Regions from separate parts of the Kosakonia pseudosacchari genome, predicted to be linked through region 3. Evidence: predicted binding sites of a transcription regulator. Region 3 holds the regulator's gene; each other region holds the start of a gene.
What was found. The regulator Fur, encoded in region 3, represses iron uptake genes when iron is present. The targets are predictions, from matches to a motif close to ATAATAATGAGAACNACTATCAA.
Positions count from the first base shown of each region.

Region 1: IP581_RS04695 (TonB-dependent receptor domain-containing protein) is a predicted target of Fur. The motif match lies at 2,297-2,319, and genes of this name have one in related genera.
Region 2: IP581_RS15970 (Nramp family divalent metal transporter) is a predicted target of Fur. The motif match lies at 3,723-3,745, and genes of this name have one in related genera.
Region 4: exbB (tol-pal system-associated acyl-CoA thioesterase) is a predicted target of Fur. The motif match lies at 2,317-2,339, and genes of this name have one in related genera.

Region 1 is NZ_CP063425.1:1,017,637-1,023,289, forward strand. It holds gene IP581_RS04675 (four-helix bundle copper-binding protein) at 15-341, opposite strand; gene IP581_RS04680 (con-10 family general stress protein) at 665-838, shown strand; gene IP581_RS04685 (hypothetical protein) at 945-1,157, shown strand; gene IP581_RS24100 (hypothetical protein) at 1,660-1,737, shown strand; gene IP581_RS04690 (SelT/SelW/SelH family protein) at 1,928-2,212, opposite strand; gene IP581_RS04695 (TonB-dependent receptor domain-containing protein) at 2,438-4,810, shown strand; gene IP581_RS04700 (hemin-degrading factor) at 4,954-5,653, shown strand, end outside.
Region 2 is NZ_CP063425.1:3,397,030-3,402,682, forward strand. It holds gene IP581_RS15955 (alpha-keto acid decarboxylase family protein) at 1-792, opposite strand, end outside; gene mgrA (L-glyceraldehyde 3-phosphate reductase) at 966-1,964, shown strand; gene IP581_RS15965 (DUF2502 domain-containing protein) at 2,088-2,405, shown strand; gene IP581_RS15970 (Nramp family divalent metal transporter) at 2,445-3,683, opposite strand; gene IP581_RS15975 (NupC/NupG family nucleoside CNT transporter) at 4,037-5,224, shown strand; gene IP581_RS15980 (EAL domain-containing protein) at 5,265-5,653, opposite strand, start outside.
Region 3 is NZ_CP063425.1:1,422,142-1,427,794, reverse strand. It holds gene seqA (replication initiation negative regulator SeqA) at 1-410, opposite strand, end outside; gene ybfF (esterase) at 593-1,366, shown strand; gene ybfE (LexA regulated protein) at 1,497-1,778, shown strand; gene fldA (flavodoxin FldA) at 1,942-2,472, shown strand; gene fur (ferric iron uptake transcriptional regulator) at 2,766-3,212, shown strand; gene IP581_RS06585 (beta-N-acetylhexosaminidase) at 3,332-5,653, opposite strand, start outside.
Region 4 is NZ_CP063425.1:4,154,349-4,160,001, forward strand. It holds gene IP581_RS19595 (cytoplasmic protein) at 1-31, shown strand, start outside; gene IP581_RS19600 (SDR family oxidoreductase) at 147-1,043, shown strand; gene exbD (TonB system transport protein ExbD) at 1,092-1,517, opposite strand; gene exbB (tol-pal system-associated acyl-CoA thioesterase) at 1,524-2,255, opposite strand; gene metC (cystathionine beta-lyase) at 2,507-3,694, shown strand; gene IP581_RS19620 (DedA family protein) at 3,811-4,470, shown strand; gene IP581_RS19625 (AraC family transcriptional regulator) at 4,505-5,404, opposite strand; gene yqhD (alcohol dehydrogenase) at 5,602-5,653, shown strand, end outside.

The sequences.
Region 1 (5,653 bases), 400 kb from region 3:
TTACTCAGCTTATTTCATGCCGCCATTTGCAGGCAGGCTTCTGCGCAAGCCCGGCAACGTTTAGCGCACTGCTGGCAGTGCGGATGTTGGTGCTTACTGCACTCTTCGGCGCAGGCTTTGCATACGTCGACGCAAATCCGGCACAGTGAGGGTAAATGTTTGCTTTCCAGCGCCATGAATTGGCCGGCAAGGCGACACAGGGCGGCACATTGCACGTCCAGTTTGATGCATTCACGCATCATGTCGATATTCTCTTCCTGCAGGCAAGAAAGCGCACAGTGTTCGCAAGCCGCTGCGCATTGATAACAGGCTTCTGCGCATCGTTGATGTTCTGTATGCATGGTTTTACTCCACAATATTTATGTGTCATGAGATAAGTGTGCACAGAATATTTATCCCTACCATTTTATTTACATATTTCATCACATCGGTAATTTTAGGCGATGAACAAAACTTTAGTAACCTGCTTATATCTATAGAGATTTATTTATCACGCAACATATGTGTTTAAATATTTATTTCGGAAATATTGATTTAATTTGGATATATTTTTGGTCGATCGATTGACTAATCGGGATAAATAGCCAGACTTAAGGTTCCAACGCGATTGATATGGGCTTTTAACCGTATCGATTATATCGAAAACGAGATGTGGAGATATAACATGGCCGAACATAGAGGCGGTTCCGGTAATTTCGCTGAAGATCGTGAAAAAGCTTCTGAAGCGGGACGTAAAGGTGGTCAGCACAGCGGCGGTAATTTTAAAAATGATCCCGAACGTGCATCCGAAGCCGGTAAGAAAGGCGGTGAAAATAGCCACGGCGGTGGAAGAAAATAACCACTTTTTAAAGTCATTATTTTCTTAATGCTAGCGAGCCGGAGACGGCTCGTTTATTTTTTAATTAACAATGACTTAAAAATAAAAATGTAGAGGTAGTGTAGTAATGAGTTCAAAAAATAATGACGAGGGCGAGAGAATTGGTTTGCTATCTGAAAATTTACCCACCTGTCTATCCACTAATTTAATTGAACATTCCCACCAACCTGCCGAAATAATGGCTATTAATTTTACCGAAGCCGTTGATTTACCACTCCCGCCTTATAAGAAACGTCTGGTGCATAAAATGGCCAACCGCAAACAATCCTCAAAAAGCTAATAACCAGTTAATCCTTTTCCTTTCCCTCACGACGTTGTGCTTCTTACACGCGCAGAACGCTCCGTTTAATGGTATGCCGCTGCAAGTGGTGGGAAGCCTTTCGCTATTCCTCTTTACGAAATGATCAGAGCCATTTTTAGCGCGTTGAAAATGATTAAAAAAAACCTTCAGGCTCAGCCAATTCGCGTTGCGCCTGAAGGCGTGCAATTGCATCTTCGTTACTAACAATAAGCGTGCTAATTATTAACGAATTTCAACAAGAAAAGCGCTATAAAACAGCGAGTTATGATGAAATAAACCGATCTTTTCGAATAAATTTTTTTATCGTTAACACATTGATGTTATTGATGATTTGTCTAAATTTCATCCGTTTCACGTTTTTAAATAACCTGTGTCGCAGCGGCAATAACGCGTTATGGGCAGTTTTTTTCGCCTGCCGCCTGGCCTCTATGGCGGCGGAGAGTCTATAGTGAGGGAACTAAAGGCAACGAGAGGAGGTTTCGTGTTCAACGTTGAAAAAGATGACCCCCGTGAAGCGCCGGAATCGGGTGATAAAAAACCCCAGCCGGTGAAGAAATAAATAAAAAGGCCGCTACGGCGGCCTTTTTATTAGCTATTCAGCGTGTTAACAACAAAACCGTAAGACACTCAGGCCTCTCTCCACGGCCAGGTTCCTTTATCGCACGCCCATTTACACCTGCTGTGTTTCTTATCAATACCGCTGAAGCGTTACGCACCGCAAATCGCCCTGCGGGTGCGAGCACAGAGATTTACTCGGCTTTCTTTTCCACATGCCCGAGCGGTTTTTCCGGAAAGCAGTAGTCGCGCACGCGGCGCTTTAACTCTGCCGCATCGGGGAAACCGCCATCCAGCTTGCGATCCCAAATCACATTGCCATCAATATCGATAACAAAGATCCCGCCGGTGCCCGGTATCAGCGTGACGGAGCCGAGATCCGCATTAAACGTCTGCAACAATTCTTGCGCCATCCAGGCGGCGCGCAACATCCAGTTGCATTGTGAGCAGTAGTGCAAAGTGATGGCCGGTTTATTCATGGTTACTGTCTCCTGGCGCGAATGATAAAGAGGGCATAAAACTCATGCGGCTGAAAATCTGACGGTAAAACAAATTTATTGCAAATGATAACCGTTATCATTATCTTCGGTGTCGATAACATAACAATAACCTGCAACTCTTTTGCGCTGACTGCAATCTTCCGCGGTCTCCTGGAAGTCATACGTGAGCCTGATACTAATAAATTCTAAGGCTTACAAGACAATATGTGTAAATCGCACCTTTCCCTGCTGCGCTTTAACAAGCGTGTGCTGGTCACTTCATTACTCGCAGCGTTGTATCAACCCTCCGCATTTGCGGTGGATAACGACACCTCATCGACAGCTTCCAGTGGCGCTCAGCAAGATAACGCTGAGGAGATGCTCGTCACCGCACCAGCACCGACATTAAAAGCCGGCAGTTCGCATTCCCTCAGCGCTCAGGATCTGCAAAACAAAGGCGCGAAAGACTTTGGCTCCATTATGCGTTATGAACCGCTCATCAGCGCCACGGGCGCAAGCGGCGGTTCCGGAAACGGCAAAAGCGGCTTCGATCGCGGCGGGTACACTGGCTACAACATTCGCGGGCTGGAAAGTAACCGCGTCGGCATCGATGTTGACGGCATTCCGCAGCCGGACGCCACCGGGCGCAGCTACGTGAGCCGTGCAGGCCTTAACACCTTCGGCATTGGTCGCGACTATATCGATCCGTATATGTACGGCAGCGTTGATATCCAGTCCGGCGCGACCCGTACCGAGCAAGCCAACACCTCCATCGGTGGTAACGTCTCCTTCCGCCCGAAATCGGCAGATGACTATCTGCGCCCTGGCAAAGAGACATATTTTGGTTACCAGAGCGATTACGACTCCGCCGATCGCAGCTGGCACAATGGCGTGACGGGAGCCGCAGGGGACGAAACCCTGCGCGGCATCGTGGTCTACAGCCGTCGCGACGGTCAGCAAACCCGTAATAACAGCGGTACGGTTGACGCCTACCCGGCGAACTGGCACGCGGATGCGATGATGGCCTCCGGCATCTGGCAACCAAACGATGTACACAAATTCACCGGCACGCTCGATTACTACCATAAGACCAACCACACCCACTACGATGCGTGGAACAACGCCGGTAGCGCCATTCTTGGCGACGCACAGCAAACCAGCCAGACGCGCCGCTGGGGTGTTAGCCTGAAAGATGACTGGACGCCGATGAACGACTGGCTGGACAGTATGTCCAGCAAAGTCTATTACCAGCACACCGAGGCACATGACCGTACGTATATGCCGGACAGCGTCACAGCGACCATGGAAACGGTCTACTCCAATTACGACACCGATACCTGGGGTATTCAGAATGCGCTGGCGAAAACGTTAGGACGCCACGATCTGAGCGCCGGTTTTAACGCCAGCACCAGTAAAACCGAACGCCCCTTTAACCAGTCACCGGTGCCGAGCGCCTTTAGCGAGATCATGCAGCCGGAAGCCGACAGCCGCAGCTATACATTAGGCGCGTTCCTGCAGGATCAGATCAATTTCGCTGCCGATGGTCACCACTTCGCTATCATTCCTGGCGTGCGCGTGGTTCACCAGTCGACAAAACCGGATAATCTCTCCAGCCTGACCGCCAACAGCAGCGTGCTGGACGAATCCGACGTGTCGACCCTGTACGGTAAAAATTCCGACACCCAACTGCTGCCGTCGCTGACTTTCCAGTACGACATCACACCGCGCCTGATGACATACCTGCAATACAAACGCGGCGCGCAGTTCCCCAACGCCAGCCAGTTATATGGCTCGTGGAACCTCGGTTCCAGCTACGCCGGGCGTGGACAGTATGCGCTTATTGGCAATACGGATCTGGACACCGAAACCAGCGATAACCTCGAGTGGGGCATGAAGGGCGAGGTGACCGAGGGCGTGACGTTGCGCACGGCGCTGTTTTACAACAGCTATAAAAACTTTATCGCCTATACCCGTTACACCCGTTCCGGCAACCCGGATAAATTCACTAACGTGCCGTCTAACATCTACACCACCTATCAGGCGGAAAACCGCGATAAAGCCTTTATCTATGGCGGCGAAATTAGCGCGAAATTGAATTTTGGCACCTGGTTTGAGCAGGTTGATGGTCTGAGCGCCACGCTGGCGTATGGCTACAGCGAAGGGAAGGCGAAATCGCGCTATCTGGGCGACAAATACATCGATCTCGATAGCGTCGCGCCAATGAAAGCGATTGTCGGCGTCGCCTGGGATGATCCGGCGAAACGCTACGGTACGGCGCTGACCGCCACCTTCGTCAAAGGTAAGCAAGCCACTGCCACTAACCGTCAGACCTACACCAACACCGGCGGGTCGCTGGGCGATTCCAGCACGGAATATATGCGGGTGCCGGGCTATGGGCTGCTCGACTGGACGGCGTACTGGCAGGTGGCGAAAAACGTCAAAATTAACGGCGGCGTTTACAACATCACCGATCGTAAATATTGGGATTACCTGAACAGCCGTAACCAGGAAGAGACCACCAACCAGAATGCGTATGACAAAGCGCTGGCGGTAATGCCGGGGCGGACATGGCAACTGGGCGTCAATGTTGATTTCTGAGGTGATGTCATTTCACGTTGTCCGCCTGGCGGCGCTAGCGCTTCACCGCGACGCAATGCGAACGATTTCTTTGCACATCAGTTGGTAATTTCCATCCCCCGGTATCGCTGCCGGGGGCTAAAACAGTTAAGGATGTGAAAAATATGCCTGCAACATCACACGATTTCACCGCCATCTGGCAGCAGTATCAGGCCATTAAAGCGCAACAGCCAACGAAGTACGCCCGCGATATCGCGACCGAAATGGCGATAAGCGAAGCCGAATTAACCTGCGCCCGTGTTGGCCATGACGCCGTGCGCCTGCAAGGGGAAATGCGCGACATCCTCGCTGCGCTGGAAGCGGTCGGCGACACGAAATGCATTTGTCGCAACGAATACGCGGTGCATGAGCAAATTGGTCGTTTCACCAATCTGCATATCAGCGAGCGCGCGGGGCTGGTGCTTAACCCGCGGGCGCTCGATCTGCGTTTGTTTATCAACCAGTGGGCCAGTGCCTTTCATCTGCATGAACAGAGCCCGCGCGGCGAGCGTTACAGCATTCAGTTCTTCGATTATCAAGGCGATGCGCTACTGAAGGTCTACCGGACGGAAGCCACTGATAGTGCCGTGTGGAACGACGTTATCGCCCGCTTTACCGCGGCGGAGAACCCGCCGTTAACACTCATTAAAGCCGAGGGCGCACAGCACGCGGAACAGGCAGATGGCGCCGCGCTGGAGAGTGAGTGGCGTACCATGACCGACGTGCATCAATTCTTTGGTTTGTTGAAAAAGTACAACCTTTCGCGCCAGCAGGCGTTCCGGCTGGTGGGCGACGATCTTGCCTGTCTGGTCAGTAATGACGCGC
Region 2 (5,653 bases), 2.0 Mb from region 3:
GGCACCGCTGTAAGTGCCGACAAACCCTGGCTGTGTTTCATCAAACAAACCTTTGCCCATTAGCAACGTGGCGTGCGGGATGGGCGAATCCTTCATCCAGCACTGCAACATTTTCTGTACACCAAAGCGATGAGCGAGAAAATCCGCCAGCAGCGCAATGCGCGGGCTTTCGCTGAGCATCGCCTGTAGACGGCGGCGAAAGCTATCCAGACGCGCTTCGTTAGGCTGAAGTGATGCGGGAGTGATAACGTTTACAGGCGGTGTTGCCGCCATTTTTGCCACATCGGCGGGTAACATCAGGTAGCCGGGGCGGGATTCACTGAGCATCGTGCGGATCACGCGGTCGATTTCATAACAGGCATTTTCTGCCGTTAACACCGCCTGTGCAGCGCTAAGCGGTTCATACATGCGCCAGAAATGGCTGAAATCACCGTCACCCAGTGTGTGATGCAGAAGTTCACCGCGTTGCTGTACGCTGCGGCAGGGTGCGCCAACGATCTGCAACACCGGTACATATTCCGCAAAGCTGCCAGCGACACCGTTAATCGCGCTCAACTCCCCCACGCCAAAGGTGGTCAGCAGCGCGCCTGCCCCCTGACAACGCCCGTAACCATCGGCGGCATAAGCGGCATTTAGTTCGTTGGCGCAGCCCACCCAATGCACCGCCGGGTGCTGGATAACGTGATCAAGAAACTGCAGATTGTAGTCGCCAGGTACGCCGAAAAGATGATGAATACCGCAGCCGGCAAGCCTGTCCAGTAGATAGTCGGCAACTGAATAATCGTTTTGCATTGCGTTACATCTCCGAATACTGACACTTACCTGAGTATTGGAGAACTGTGATGAGAGTCCAGGATACGCGTTTGAGAGGAAGTGGAAAGCAAGCTTTACGGCATCTGGCGGTGTAAGCTCAGTGCATGTAAACGCATACACTGACGCTACGCTGATAAATAAGGAGTAACGGCATGGTTTATCAGGCCAATCCAGCACGCTATGAAAAGATGCACTACCAACGCTGCGGCGACAGCGGATTGAAGCTTCCGGTCATTTCACTTGGGTTGTGGCACAATTTCGGCGATACCACCTTACTGGAAAACAGCCGCCAGCTGTTGCGGCATGCCTTTGATCTGGGCATTACCCATTTTGATCTGGCCAATAACTACGGGCCGCCGCCGGGCTCCGCAGAGCGTAATTTTGGCCGGATTTTGCAGGAGGATTTCCTGCCCTACCGCGATGAACTGATTATCTCAACTAAAGCCGGTTATACCATGTGGGACGGCCCATACGGCGACTGGGGCTCACGTAAATATTTGATTGCCAGCCTTGACCAGAGCTTGCGCCGCTTGGGTCTGGAGTATGTTGATATCTTCTATCACCACCGACCGGACCTCGAAACCCCGCTGAAGGAAACCATGCGCGCACTGGATCATATTGTGCGTCAGGGCAAAGCCCTGTACGTCGGGCTTTCCAACTATCCGGCGGCGCAGGCGCGTGAAGCTATCGATATGCTTAATGATCTCGGCACACCGTGTCTTATTCACCAGCCGAAATACTCGATGTTTGAACGCTGGGTCGAAACCGAATTGCTTGATGTGTTGCAGGAAAAAGGCGTCGGCAGTATTGCGTTCTCGCCGCTGGCGGGCGGGCAACTGACTGACCGTTATCTGCACGGCATTCCACCCGATTCGCGTGCCGCCAGTGGCAGCCGTTTTCTCAACCCGGATCAGCTTACGGATGAAAAGCTGACCACCGTTCGCGCGCTGAATGCGCTGGCGGAACGGCGCGGACAGAAGTTATCGCAGATGGCGCTGGCCTGGGTACTGCGTAACGATCGTGTCACTTCGGTGCTGATTGGTGCCAGTAAAACCAGCCAGCTTGACGATGCGGTCGGCATGCTGGCAAACCGCCACTTCACCACCACTGACAGTGATGAGATCGACGCCATTCTCAGTGGCGCAAAATAACCGCAAATTTAGCAAAAAATGCTGCCATTCATGATTTAGGAGTTCCGCCAATAATATGGGGTTTGGCCGCCCCGTAATATTGATGTAACAGGCCGTTTCGGCCCGATCGTGAAGGAGAAGAGTATGTTCAGGTCACTGATTCTGGCAGCTGTGTTAATGGCTTCTGCGCCGCTGGTCGCAAATGCTGGCGAAATCACCCTGTTGCCATCTGTGAAATTACACATTGGCGATCGCGATAATTACGGTAACTACTGGGACGGCGGCCGCTGGCGCGACCGTGACTACTGGGGCCGCAACTATGAGTGGCGCGGCAACCGCTGGCATAAACACGACCGCGGCTGGCATCGCGGCTGGGACAAACAGAACGCGTATGAACGCGGTTATCGTGAAGGCTGGCGCGACCGCGACGATCATCGTGGCCGGGGACGCCACCACCACTAATTCAAAAAAGGAGCGTAAGCGCTCCTTTTTCTCGTACTGTTACAGACCCACCGCACTGCCGATTAACAGCCAGCCATTCAAACTGACCACCAGCACTACAATCACCCAGCCAACCCGTTTAATTAATGGCGTGTTGACTAACTCCCCCATTAACTTGCGGTTACTGGTGAATATCAGCAGCGGCACCAGCGCCAGCGCGATACCGAAACTAAGCAATACCTGGCTCATAACCAGAATCCTTGTCGGATCCAGACCCAGCCAGATAACGATAAACGACGGCATCATGGTGATGGTGCGCCGCACCCACAGGGGAATATGAAAACGCACAAACCCCTGCATTACCACCTGCCCGGCCAGCGTCCCCACGACCGTTGAGGAAAGCCCCGCCGCCACCAGGCTAAGACCAAAAATGGTCGCTGCGGCATGGCTTAATAACGGCTCCAGCGTCAGGTACGCCTGGTCGAGATCGGCAACACCGGTGTGACCGTTAAAATGGAACGCCGCTGCAGCTGTCGCCATCATTGCCAGGTTCACAAACCCGGCGATAGTCATGGCGATACCCACATCCCATTTCGTAGCGGAATAACGCTCGCGCTGTGTGCCCTGGTGCAGATGCTGCGTCAGAGACGAGTGCAGGTAAATGACGTGCGGCATGATGGTCGCGCCCAGTACACCAGCCGCGAGGAACACCGCTTCGCTACTCGGCAAACTCGGGATCACAATGCCTTGCGCCAGTTGAGCCAGTTTCGGCTGAGAAAAAAACAGCTCAACAATATAAGCAGCGGCGACAAACAGCAGCAGGCCGCCGATCACTTTCTCCAGCGGTTTTTGCCCCCGCCGCTGTAACATCAAAATCAAGAACGTCGCCACGCCAGTGAGCACCGCACCTTGCAGTAACGAAACGCCGAGGATGAGTTTAAACCCGATGGCAGCACCGATAAACTCAGCCAGATCGGTTGCCATGGCGATGATTTCCGCCTGAACCCAGTAGAACCACACCAACGGACGCGGATAGTGATCGCGGATCTGCTCAGCAAGGTTCTTTCCGGTGGCAATCCCCAGTTTGGCGGAAAGCAGTTGGATCAACATCGCCATAATATTGGCCCAGACCACCACCCACAGCAGTTGATAGCCAAAACTGGCGCCTGCCTGAATATTGGTAGCGAAGTTGCCCGGGTCGATATAACCGATAGCCGCAATAAACGCCGGTCCCATTAAGGCAAACCGTAGCTTGCGCGCTGCCCGCCCATTACTATTCTCAACGCGACTACTGTTCATTTATTGCCCCTAAATATAGCCTTTGCTATGTTTTATGCTACCAAAATGAGAATGATTATCAAGTTCATTTAAATGGGTTTACCTGATTTCTCTGATAGCCAGAAACAATAGAAGGGTTGAATGTCAAGGATGGTGACGGCGACAACAGCATTTGCCGCAGCGTTATGTTAAGAGTCTAGCAGTATGACGCAACTTTTCACGCTTTTACTTAACATAACAGAAATGTATGTTGGATCACTAATTTTGAGTCTGGTCACAGGTCATTAATATAGTGTGTGTTTGATCTCGTTTTCTTTTGTCTTGTTACATAGAATGTGCACGAAATTCCTACCCGTCTCATATTTGGAGCAAATATGTCCCGCGTTTTGCACTTTGTCCTGGCGCTTGCTGTTGTGGCGCTGCTTGCCCTGCTCGTAAGCAGCGATCGCAAGAAGATCCGCATTCGTTTTGTTATTCAACTGCTGGTGATTGAAGTTTTACTGGCCTGGTTCTTCCTGAACTCTGATATTGGCCTCGGCTTCGTTAAAGGCTTCTCCGAGATGTTCGAAAAACTGCTCGGTTTCGCCAACGAAGGGACTAACTTCGTCTTCGGTAAAATGAATGATGAAGGTCTGGCGTTCTTCTTCCTGAAAGTGCTGTGCCCGATTGTTTTTATTTCCGCTCTGATTGGTATTCTGCAACACATTCGTGTGCTGCCGATCATTATCCGCGCCATCGGTACGGTGCTGTCCAAAGTGAACGGCATGGGCAAACTGGAGTCGTTTAACGCTGTCAGCTCCCTGATTCTGGGCCAGTCTGAAAACTTCATCGCCTACAAAGACATTCTCGGCAAAATGTCCCGCAACCGCATGTACACCATGGCAGCGACAGCAATGTCGACTGTTTCAATGTCCATCGTCGGCGCGTACATGACCATGCTCCAGCCGAAATATGTTGTTGCGGCGCTGGTGCTGAACATGTTCAGCACCTTTATCGTGCTGTCGATTCTCAACCCGTACCGCGTGGATGAGAGCGAAGAAAATCTGCAAATGGCGAAGCTGCACGAAGGCCAGAGCTTCTTCGAAATGCTGGGTGAGTACATTCTGGCGGGCTTCAAAGTTGCCATTATCGTTGCGGCCATGCTGATTGGTTTTATCGCCCTGATTTCCGGTCTGAACGCGCTGTTCGCCGCCGTGCTGGGCATCTCCTTCCAGGGGATTCTGGGTTACATTTTCTACCCGATTGCCTGGGTGCTGGGCGTGCCGGCTCACGAAGCGCTGCAGGTTGCCAGTATCATGGCGACCAAACTGGTCTCTAACGAATTTGTGGCGATGATGGATCTGCAGAAAATCGCGGCGAACCTCTCTCCGCGCTCGGAAGGCATCCTGTCCGTGTTCCTCGTCTCCTTCGCGAACTTCTCGTCTATCGGCATTATCGCCGGTGCCATCAAAGGCCTGAATGAAGAACAAGGTAACGTGGTTTCCCGTTTCGGTCTGAAACTGGTGTATGGCTCCACGCTGGTGAGCGTGCTGTCTGCGGCTATCGCTGCGCTGGTTATCTGATTGTCACAGGCTAAAAAAACCGGGGTCTTCCCCGGTTTTTTTATTCGGCTTTTGCCAGCGGTAGCGGTTTACCCAACAAATACCCCTGCAAGTAATCGACGCCAGCATTCAGCAACAATTCGCGCTGCGCTTCATTCTCCACATATTCCGCAACAACAGTCAGTGATTTCGCTTTTGCCAGTTCGCATATCGATTTGACGATCATTGCATCCTGTTTGTCCTGTAAAATATCACGGACAAAACAGCCGTCGATTTTGATGATATCCGCCTGCAGCCCTTTCAAACGTTCAAAGTTGGCATAGCCAGTGCCAAAATCATCAATCGCGATTTTGAATCCGGCTTTTCGCAACTGCTTCATATTTTGGATACTCGCTTCTGAATTAGAAAAGGCCTGTTCTTCCGTTATCTCAATAATTACCTGCCGCGGAG
Region 3 (5,653 bases):
TGATTGCCGTTTTGCAAAAGCGTTTGCTCGTTCGCGGCAAAGTATACGCGGGTGCGCCCATGCAGAGACTCGGTGGATTCCGTAAACCCTTTTTCATCCAGTAAGTAGAGTGTAGACAGCACCAGCAGGAAACGATTCACCGCCTTTTTCTGCTCGGCGTATTCATCAGACAGCAGCAGTTCGCGCACGGCACGGACTTTGTCTTTGGCGGTGTTTGTCGGTTTAACCTCAACGGTGCTGACATTACGCGGCTCTTTTACCGGCGCGAGGGAAGCGGCAGGCTGTGATGATTGAGGTACGGCGGAAAATTTTAACATGCGCCGTAAAATGTCGGATGCGCTCTCGCCAATGTGCTTCGTGTGGCTGGCAATATAACTGTAGAGCTCATCATCAACTTCGATCGTTTTCATCTTAATCCAGTGCGATATCTTATCTGAATACAAGTGTTGGGATTATAAAGTGAAATCTCAACAGCGGATAGCGTCAAACCAGGATGGCGGCAAAACTAAGAGTAATTCTTAACCTTGCGGCCGGGCGGCAGAATGTTCAACATAATAACCTAACCCGAATCAGTGAAAAAAAGAACTTTGCCATGAAATTGAATACGCGCGCGCAAACTGCGCAACATCCGCACAACAATTCTCCGATCGTCCTTGTTCACGGTCTTTTCGGTAGCCTTGATAACCTTGGCGTGCTCGCCCGTGAACTGGTTCAGGATCATGACGTGTTGCAAGTGGATATGCGTAACCACGGTCTTTCAGAACGCGCTTCAGAAATGAACTACCCGGCCATGGCGCAGGATCTGCTGGATACGCTGAACGCTCATCAACTCGACAAAGCGACCTTTATTGGCCACTCCATGGGCGGTAAAGCCGTGATGGCGTTAACAGCGCTTGCGCCGGAGCGTATTGATCAACTGGTGGCGATTGATATTGCGCCTGTGGATTACCAGGTGCGCCGCCATGACGAAATTTTTGCCGCCATCAATGCGGTGAACGATGCCGGGGCATCCACTCGCCAGCAAGCCGCCGCTCTGATGCGCGAACATATAAATGAAGAAGGTGTCATTCAGTTCCTGCTGAAATCCTTTGTCGACGGCGCATGGCGTTTCAATGTGCCGGTGTTATGGGAGCAGTATCCGCATATTGTCGGCTGGGAAACGGTTCCTGCATGGCATAAACCGGCCCTGTTTGTTCGCGGCGGAAACTCCCCTTATGTCACTGAAGCGTACCGTGACGCGCTGCTGGCGCAGTTCCCGCAGGCGCGGGCGCATGTCATTGCCGGTGCCGGCCATTGGGTACATGCCGAGAAACCCGACGCGGTTTTGCGTGCTATTCGTCGCTATCTCGCTGAAAAGACAAATTGATTAAAAAGGCGGCGACTGGTCGTTTCAACGCGCCCGGTCGTTGGCGTGTCCGTTGTGCTGATGTATGATGGCGCGCTATTCAGCCCGGGCGCGCCGCCCGATTGCTTGTTTTTCCCGTAGTATTTAGATCATGGCTAAAGAACAAACGGACCGTACGACACTAGACCTGTTCGCGAATGAGCGTCGCCCGGGACGGCCGAAGACAAACCCGCTCTCGCGCGATGAACAGTTGCGCATCAACAAACGCAATCAGCTAAAACGCGATAAAGTTCGTGGGCTTAAGCGTGTCGAATTAAAACTCAACGTGGAAGCCGTCGATGCGTTAAACGAGCTGGCAGAAGCGCGAGATATGAGCCGCAGCGAGCTTATCGAAGAGATGCTGCTGGCGCAGCTGAAGGCATTGCGCGGCTAGCGAATCCTCCGAAACATCGTCGAAATAACACTTTCATGTGTCATACAGTGCAGTCCGACGCGATAGCAGTTTCCGCGTGCTTCCCTGTTCTGCTATGATTGCCCTTATCTGTGGGCGTAGCGCCACCACCATACTCATTAAGTTTCAAGAGGTTATTTTACTCATGGCAATTACAGGTATTTTCTTCGGCAGCGACACCGGCAACACCGAAAACATCGCGAAAATGATTCAGAGTCAGCTTGGTAAAGATGTTGCCGACGTACATGACATTGCCAAGAGCAGCAAAGAAGATATCGAAGGGTATGACATTCTGTTGCTCGGCATTCCTACCTGGTACTATGGTGAAGCGCAGTGCGACTGGGATGACTTTTTCCCGACGCTGGAAGAGATCGACTTTAACGGTAAATTAGTTGCGCTGTTCGGCTGTGGCGACCAGGAAGATTACGCGGAGTATTTCTGCGATGCGCTGGGCACCATTCGCGATATCATCGAACCGCGCGGCGCGACCATCGTTGGTCACTGGCCAACCGCGGGCTACCATTTTGAAGCCTCTAAAGGTCTGGCGGACGATGACCACTTCGTTGGCCTGGCGATTGACGAAGACCGTCAACCCGAGCTGACTTCCGAACGCGTTCAAAAATGGGTAAAACAGGTTCGCGAAGAGTTGCACCTGGACGATATCCTTAATGCCTGAGTTTTTTTACGGCGTAATCTGTGGGTTACGCCGTATTAATAGATAAAAGCAATGGAAATAATTGCTACAAATTTTTAACTTTTTTCTCCATCGCTGTACAATAAGCCCTGCTAAACTGGGTGCCGCCGTAAAGGACTTTGCTGGCGACACCACGTTTTATAAGCTTACTTTACTTGAGGGCTTGCAGTTTTCATCCAGCCATGGCAGTTCTATAATGAGACGCATTACCCCAGGTGCATTCCTTATAACTTCCGCTAAGGAAGTGAATCGTATAGCAACAGGACAGATTCCGCATGACTGACAACAATACCGCATTAAAGAAGGCCGGCCTGAAAGTCACGCTTCCTCGGTTAAAAATCCTTGAAGTGCTTCAGGAACCGGATAACCATCATGTCAGTGCGGAAGATTTATACAAACGACTGATCGACATGGGCGAAGAGATCGGGCTGGCAACGGTTTACCGTGTACTGAACCAGTTTGATGACGCCGGGATTGTGACCCGTCATAACTTCGAAGGCGGCAAGTCCGTTTTTGAACTGACTCAACAACATCACCACGATCACCTGATCTGCCTCGATTGCGGCAAGGTGATTGAATTCAGTGATGACTCCATTGAAGCGCGTCAGCGTGAAATCGCCGCGAAACACGGTATTCGCCTGACTAACCACAGTCTTTACCTTTACGGCCACTGCGCCGAAGGTGACTGCCGCGAAGATGAACACGCGCACGACGCGAAATAATAGCGTTTAAAACCTAAAAGCCAGCCTGACGGTTGGCTTTTTTTTATCTGCAATAACGATAACGGCAAAAAAGAAAAACCCGGCAAGCTCGCGCCGCCGGGTTTAATCACCACATCACATTACGCTTTTACGCTGTCGACACGGCTAAAGCGTTTACCGTCCGGGCTGGCGGTGCGCACCTGCACTTCCCCGCTCACCTGCGGACGCGCTTTATCGTCGTAGCGCTGCCAGTTTTTGCCGCCGTCGGTTGAGAACTCAACCACCATGCCCGGGAAACTGGTATTGGCTTCCAGTTTTCCACCGACCACGCGAGCGCCCGGCACAGGCAAGCGATAGTGCACGCCCGCTTTGTCCAGTTTCGCCAGTTCACGATGGCCTAACAGATTAGCAAAGCGTTGCCAGTCCCTTTCCAGCGCTTTCACATCCACCAGATGTGTCTCACCGCCTTTGTATTCACGCCCGGCTTTGTAATCCTGCTCCCAGCCCGCGCGGTGCCATGCGCGTTCCGCCACCGAAATCATACGTGGATAGATCATGTACTCCATCTGATTATCGGTGCGCACCACCTCGCTCCACAGCTGCGCAGAAAGGCCATACGCACCCGGCCACGGTTTGTCGGACTTCGCGCTAAACGGGGTGCCATCGCGATCAAGCGAGGTTTCTGCGTTCTGCGGCATATTGTCCGGGGCGAAGCTGAATATCTTACGTTCATCGCTAAAACGCGTGCCCCAATAGTAACCGCTTTCGGCCGGGTTGACCTCATTCGGGAAGTCGAGATAAACGTAATCCGGGTTAGAGACCACCACGCGGAAACCTTTGTTCGCCCAGTCATTTACCGAGTCAAAACCGCCCCAGTAGAGCGTGTCCCAGAAGTTCACGTTGACATGATCGGTGGCGAACACCGACGCATCTTTGGCATCTTTCAAACCGTCCTGCCACGCCTGCATCGTGTCAATGCCGTGCGCTTTCACCAGCTTGCTGACCTCAACGCCAAAATAGCTGGAGAGATGTTCAACGTCGGCAACTTTGCCCTCTTTGATCATCGCCTGGCAGGCTTGCGATTTCGCCCACGGCTTATCCTGATTGCTCTGATCAATAATGCCTTTGCCCGCTTCCGGTTTTTTCTGATCCGTATAACCGGCGCCCAGATAGATATTTTTCGCTTCGTCGCCACCAAAATGCCAGGTATTCAGCGGCAGTCCGGCTTCTTTATGCATCTGCTGGATTTCGCCAATCACTTTGTCTACAAAGTTACGCGACGAATCGAGGCACGGATTGAGATAGCCGGTGCGGTTATAGAACTGCACACCGGTGGTGTTGGAGGTATCCGTCGGATCCAGTAAACGGTACTGGTTCGCCTCTTTCTCTTTGCCCTCTTTCATCAGGCGCTCATACCGCGCTTCCATAGAGATTACCGCGGCACGCGCATGAGCTGGCATATCGATTTCCGGGATCACTTCGATTTGTCGCGCTTTGGCGTATTTGAGGATTTCGATGTAATCGGCACGGCTGAAGTGACCGCTGCCGTTGTTATTGCTGTCCGGTCCGGAACCGAGCTGTGGCAACAGGCATGTTTTCTCACTCAAATCATGACAACGTTTACTGCCGATATCGGTCAGTTCTGGCAGACCGGGGATCTCAATGCGCCAGCCTTCATCATCCGTCAGATGGAAATGGAATTTGTTCAGTTTGTACGCCGACATCTGATCTAACAGGCGCAGTACCGCCGCTTTACTGTGGAAGTTGCGACCAACATCCAGCTGGATGCCGCGATAATCAAAACGCGGTGCATCTTTCGCTTCAAGCGCGGCAATCTTCATCTCGCCGGTGGCAGGAACGAGCGACAGCAGCGATTGCAGACCGTAGAACACGCCCGCCTGATCGTAGCCGGTCACCACGGTTTCTTTCGCGCCAATATGCAGACGGTACGCGCCAGACACCGCCTCATCGCCGCTAAAGGTGTTGCTGGCAATTTCAGTCCGTAGCGGATAACTGCCCTCTTTCACGCCCAGTAATGCAAAGCGTGATTTCACCGCATCTTGTGCATCGGCACTCAGCGCGGAGAGATCCAGCTTCACACCCTTACCCAAGTCGATATCCTGCCCGTGGATATTAACGTGCTGCGGCGTGGGCACAATCTGGCCGCGTAGCGATGCGAGATTTAGCGCTTTCACATCGCTATTTTTCTCAAAGCGCGCCTCGGCAGTCATCAGGATATTTTTGTCGTCCGGTGTGCGTTTCCACTGATTATCAAGCGGCGCAACAAAGCGGGATAAATCTTCCGTGTCCGTATTAGCAATCACTTTCGCCGTCGCGCCGTCGGCGGTGACGTACCAGCGCGGCAGCACATCCGTGATAAACAACTGCCAGTATTCATTGATAATCGGGATCTCTATCGCCTGCTTCGCCGGGAAACCGGTGAATTTGTCGGTCGGCTCCAG
Region 4 (5,653 bases), 2.2 Mb from region 3:
GGCGGCAAAACAATCCGCCAACATCAAATAGCCCTTTACCTTTCCCACGCTGATACATTTCGCCTCAAGATAATCCTGAATTAGTCTGCATTTTCAGCTCAGGCTTCTACCCTTAAGTACTCAACAACCGATATGGAGGGTACGTAATGGCGAATAACCAGACGAAAATGCAGGATCCCACCACGCAGTATTACACTGGCGAATACCCGAAGCAGCGGCAACCCACGCCAGGCGTACAGTCGAAGATGGATCCCGTTCCCGACTGCGGCGAGAACAGTTACGTCGGTAGCGGGCGGCTAAAAGATCGCAAAGCGCTGGTGACCGGCGGCGATTCCGGTATTGGCCGCGCGGCGGCTATTGCCTATGCGCGCGAAGGCGCAGATGTCGCCATCAACTATTTGCCTGCGGAAGAGGAAGACGCACAGCAGGTGAAGGCGCAAATCGAAGCCGCCGGGCGCAAAGCGGTGTTAATTCCCGGTGACCTGACCGATGAATCTTTTGCCCGTTCGCTGCCGCATAAGGCAAAAGAGCAGCTTGGCGGGCTGGATATTCTGGCGCTGGTAGCAGGCAAACAAACTGCCGTGGAAGAGATTGCCAACCTGACAACGGAGCAATTTACCCAAACCTACACCGTTAACGTGTTTGCGCTGTTCTGGATCACCCAGGAAGCCGTACCGCTGCTGCCACCGGGCGGGAGCATCATCACCACCTCGTCTATTCAGGCGTATCAACCCAGCACGCATCTGCTGGACTACGCTTCAACCAAGGCGGCAATTCTCAATTACAGCCGCGGACTGGCGAAGCAGGTCGCGGAAAAAGGCATCCGCGTTAATATCGTCGCACCAGGACCAATCTGGACGGCGCTGCAAATTGCCGGCGGTCAGCCGCAGGAGAAACTGCCGCAGTTTGGCCAGCAAACGCCAATGAAACGTGCCGGGCAGCCTGCGGAACTGGCGCCTATTTATGTCTATCTGGCGAGCCAGGAATCAAGCTACGTCACGGCCGAAGTACATGGCGTGACGGGCGGCGAACACCTCGGATAACAGGCATAAAAAAAGCTGGCATTCGCCAGCTTTTTTATTGAGTCAGTATTACTTCGCTTTCGCGACTTCTTCGCCCACCAGACCGATCTTCAGATATCCCGCCTGATGCAGCGTATCCATCACCTTCATCATCGTTTCGTAATCCACGGTTTTATCCGCGCGAAAGAAAATGGTGGTGTCTTTTTTCCCTTCGGTTAGCGTATTTAGCGCGTTAACCATCGTTTCATCGGTAACCTGATCGTTACCAATAAACATGGTGTTATCTGCTTTTACCGACAGATAAACCGGTTTTTCCGGGCGCGGTTGCGGCTGACTGGTCGATGCCGGCAGGTTAACTTTCACATCGACCGTGGCAAGCGGCGCGGCCACCATAAAGATAATCAGCAGCACTAACATCACGTCGATAAACGGCGTGACGTTGATTTCGTGCATTTCGCCGTTATCGTCCAGGTTTTCATTAAGACGCATTGCCATGGCGAATCAACCTACTCGTAATTTTTGCGCGGTGCGAACCGGCTGAGCGTTGCTGGCGGCCAGATCCAGATCGCGGCTTTGCAGCAGCAGAACCTGCGCGGCAACATCGCCAAGCGTTGCTTTGTAGCTGGCGATCATACGGGCGAAGATGTTGTAAATCACCACCGCCGGGATAGCAGCAACCAGACCGATCGCCGTGGCCAGCAGCGCTTCTGCGATGCCCGGCGCGACAACAGCGAGGTTGGTTGTTTGCGTCTGCGCAATACCGATGAAGCTGTTCATGATGCCCCAGACGGTACCAAACAGGCCAATAAACGGCGAGATCGCGCCAATCGTTGCCAGATAGCCGTTCCCGCGCCCCATATGGCGACCGGTGGCGGCAACGCGGCGTTCCAGACGAAAACCGGTGCGCTCTTTAATGCCTTCGTTATCTTCGCTGCCTGCGGATAACTCCAGTTCGTTCTGGGCTTCGTTGATCAACATTGTGCTCAGGCTACGCGCGTGGAAAGCGGATGCAATTTCACTCGCCTGATCCAAAGAGCGGGCTTCAGCCAGTTGCTGCTGCTCACGCTTGAGGCGACGTTTGTGTGAAATCATTTCAACGCTTTTGCTGAAAAAAAGCGCCCACGTGACGACAGACGCCAGAATCAGGCCGATCATCACCACCTTCACAACGATGTCGGCATGCTGGTACATGCCCCACACGGATAGATCCGTCTGCATCAAATTATTACCCACAGTGTATCTCCGAGACGCAAATCACAAAATCTGTGCGTCATGATATCAAAAAGTCGTCGAATTGATAGTAGTTCTCATTAGTATTTGCATAGTGCCTGAATTAAAAGCCATTTTCTTTGCGCTTACGCAGTAAACAAACTCCATTGAACATTTTCTGGAAAAAATTCGCTCACTGGCATAACACTGCGAGGCATCCGTCGACAATCATGGTAGTCTGGACATCCAGACGTATAAAAACAGGTTGAGCGACAATGACAGCAAAGCATCTTGATACCGCTCTGGTTAACGCAGGGCGCAGCAAAAAATACACGCAAGGGTCGGTGAATAGCGTTATCCAGCGCGCCTCTTCACTGGTCTTCGACACCGTTGAAGCCAAAAAACATGCAACGCGTAACCGCGCCAACGGCGAGCTGTTTTACGGGCGTCGCGGCACACTTACGCACTTTTCGCTGCAAGAGGCGATGTGCGAACTGGAAGGCGGCGCGGGTTGCGCGCTTTTTCCCTGTGGCGCTGCGGCGGTGGCCAACACCATTCTGGCGTTTGTTGAACAAGGCGATCATGTGTTGATGACCAACACCGCCTATGAACCCAGCCAGGATTTCAGCACCAAGATTCTCGCCAAACTGGGCGTCACCACCAGTTGGTTCGACCCGATGATCGGTTCCAGCATCGTGCGGCTGATTCAGCCAAACACCAAAGTGGTGTTCCTGGAATCGCCCGGCTCAATCACGATGGAAGTTCATGACGTTCCGGCGATTGTGCAGGCGGTGCGTAGCATTGCGCCAGAAGCCATTATCATGATCGATAACACCTGGGCGGCGGGCGTTCTGTTCAAGGCGCTGGAATTTGATATTGATATCTCGATTCAGGCGGCGACCAAATACCTGATTGGCCACTCCGACGGCATGATCGGTACAGCGGTATCCAATGCCCGTTGTTGGGAACAACTGCGCGAAAACGCCTATTTGATGGGGCAAATGGTGGATGCCGACACGGCATATATGACCAGCCGCGGTCTGCGCACGCTGGGCGTTCGTCTGCGTCAGCACCACGAAAGCAGCCTGAAAATTGCCGAATGGCTGGCCGCACATCCGCAGGTTGCGCGCGTGAATCACCCGGCGCTTCCCGGCAGCAAAGGCCACGAGTTCTGGAAACGGGATTTTACCGGCAGCAGCGGCTTGTTCTCGTTTGTGCTCAATAAGCGATTAAGCCATGAAGAATTAGCCAACTACCTCGACCATTTTTCGCTGTTCAGCATGGCGTATTCCTGGGGCGGTTACGAATCGTTGATCCTTGCCAACCAGCCAGAGCAACTGGCGGCGATTCGCCCGGACGGCGAAGTGGATTTCACCGGTACATTAATCCGGGTGCACATTGGTTTAGAGAATGTTGACGATCTGATTGAGGATTTAGTGGCGGGCTTCCAGCGCATCGTGTAAACCAGGCTTACGGGCGTAAGTATTCAGAAAATTCTCGTTTCTTGCGCCCCCGATCAAGGTGTTTCAGGCGAACTGGAGTACAATAGCCTCCTCTACGCGGTTCCACGGGAAAGTCCATGGCTGTTATTCAAGATATTATTGCTGCGCTCTGGCATCACGACTTTGCTGCGCTGGCAAATCCACATGTTGTGGGTGTTGTTTATTTAGTAATGTTTGCCACCCTCTTTTTAGAAAACGGCCTGCTTCCTGCTTCGTTTTTACCCGGTGACAGTTTACTGCTGCTGGCCGGTGCGCTGATTGCGCGCGGCTGCATGGATTTCGTCGCGACGTTAGCCATCCTCACTTCCGCCGCCAGTCTCGGTTGCTGGCTGAGCTATATCCAGGGCAAATGGCTTGGTAATACGCGCGTGGTGAAAAGCTGGCTATCGCAGTTACCGGTGAAATACCACGAGCGTGCAACCTATATGTTTGACCGTCACGGTCTGCTGGCACTGCTGGCGGGGCGTTTTCTCGCCTTTATCCGCACTCTGCTGCCGACGATGGCGGGCATCTCCGGCCTCTCTAACCGCCGTTTCCAGATATTTAACTGGCTGAGCGGGCTGCTGTGGGTCGGCGCGGTGACCTCGCTGGGCTACGCCATCAGCATGATCCCTTTCGTGAAACGCCATGAAGATCAGGTGATGACATTCCTGATGCTGCTGCCGGTGTTCCTGCTGGTTGTCGGCCTTGTTGGCGCGGTCACGGTGGTGTTGAAGAAAAAGTACTGCAACGCATAATGCGTTCCCCTCTTCGCCATGAAGAGGGGACGTTTTACATTCCCTGCATCATGCGAATTCTCGCTACATCTTCTCCCGGCGTCAGGCCAAAATAGCGCTTAAACTCACGACTAAATTGTGACGGGCTTTCATAGCCAACACGCATGGCCGCCGCCCCGGCTTTCATGCCATCGTGCACCATTAACATGCGTGCTTTATGCAGGCGGTAGGTTTTCAGGTATTGCAGCGGCGAGGTGCTGGTCACCGATTTAAAGTTATGGTGAAACGCCGAGACGCTCATATTGGCTTCCGCCGCCAGTTGGTCAACGCTGAGGTTTTCCGTGTACTGGCTTTCGATGCGTTTGAGGACGCGGCTTATCAGGCTGAAATGCGTCTGTCGGCTGACTAACGCCAGCAGCGCCCCACCGCGCGGCCCAGTCAGCACGTGGTAGAGCATTTCACGGATAATCTGTTTGCCGAGGATACGCGCATCCAGCGGGCGCTCCATCACATCCAGCAGACGCTCGGCGGCACAAAGGATCTCTTCCGACAACACCGCCGAATTAATGCCGCTTGCTGCCACATCCGGGCGAAAATGCTCATCTTCGCCGATATCCATTAACAGTTCCTGCAATTGCAGGATATCGACATTCAAACGGATACCCGCCAGTGGCACGTCCGGCGTGGCGAAGGTTTCACACTCAAACGGCAGCGGCACGGTCAGCAGCAAATATTCATTGGTGTCATAACGAAAGACTCTTTCATTGATATAACCAATTTTGTGACCGGAAAAGAGAAAAACGATGCCAGGCTGATACATCACTGGCGTACGGGTTCCCGGCTGAGTACCGTACAGCAAGCGGATATCCGGCAGCAGTGCATTGAGCCTATTTTCATTCACTTTCAATCGCTTAATCTTTTCAGTGAGCTGCAGGCAAATCTCTTCACGCTTCATTTTTCGCCACTCCGGCAGGCTATTTCGACCCGTACAGTGTGCAAACTTTTGTGCTTTTTCTCCAGTCACATGGAGAAACAGGCAAGACATCGGCAGGAATGTGCATTGAGAGCGCGGTTGCCCGCGCCCACAATGATCGCCACTGGGCAAATCACCGCCGCACTCTTTTTTTCACCTCACTAAGAAGGGAACGAGCAATGAACAATTTTAATCTGCATACCCCGACCCGCATTCTGTTCGGCAAAGGTG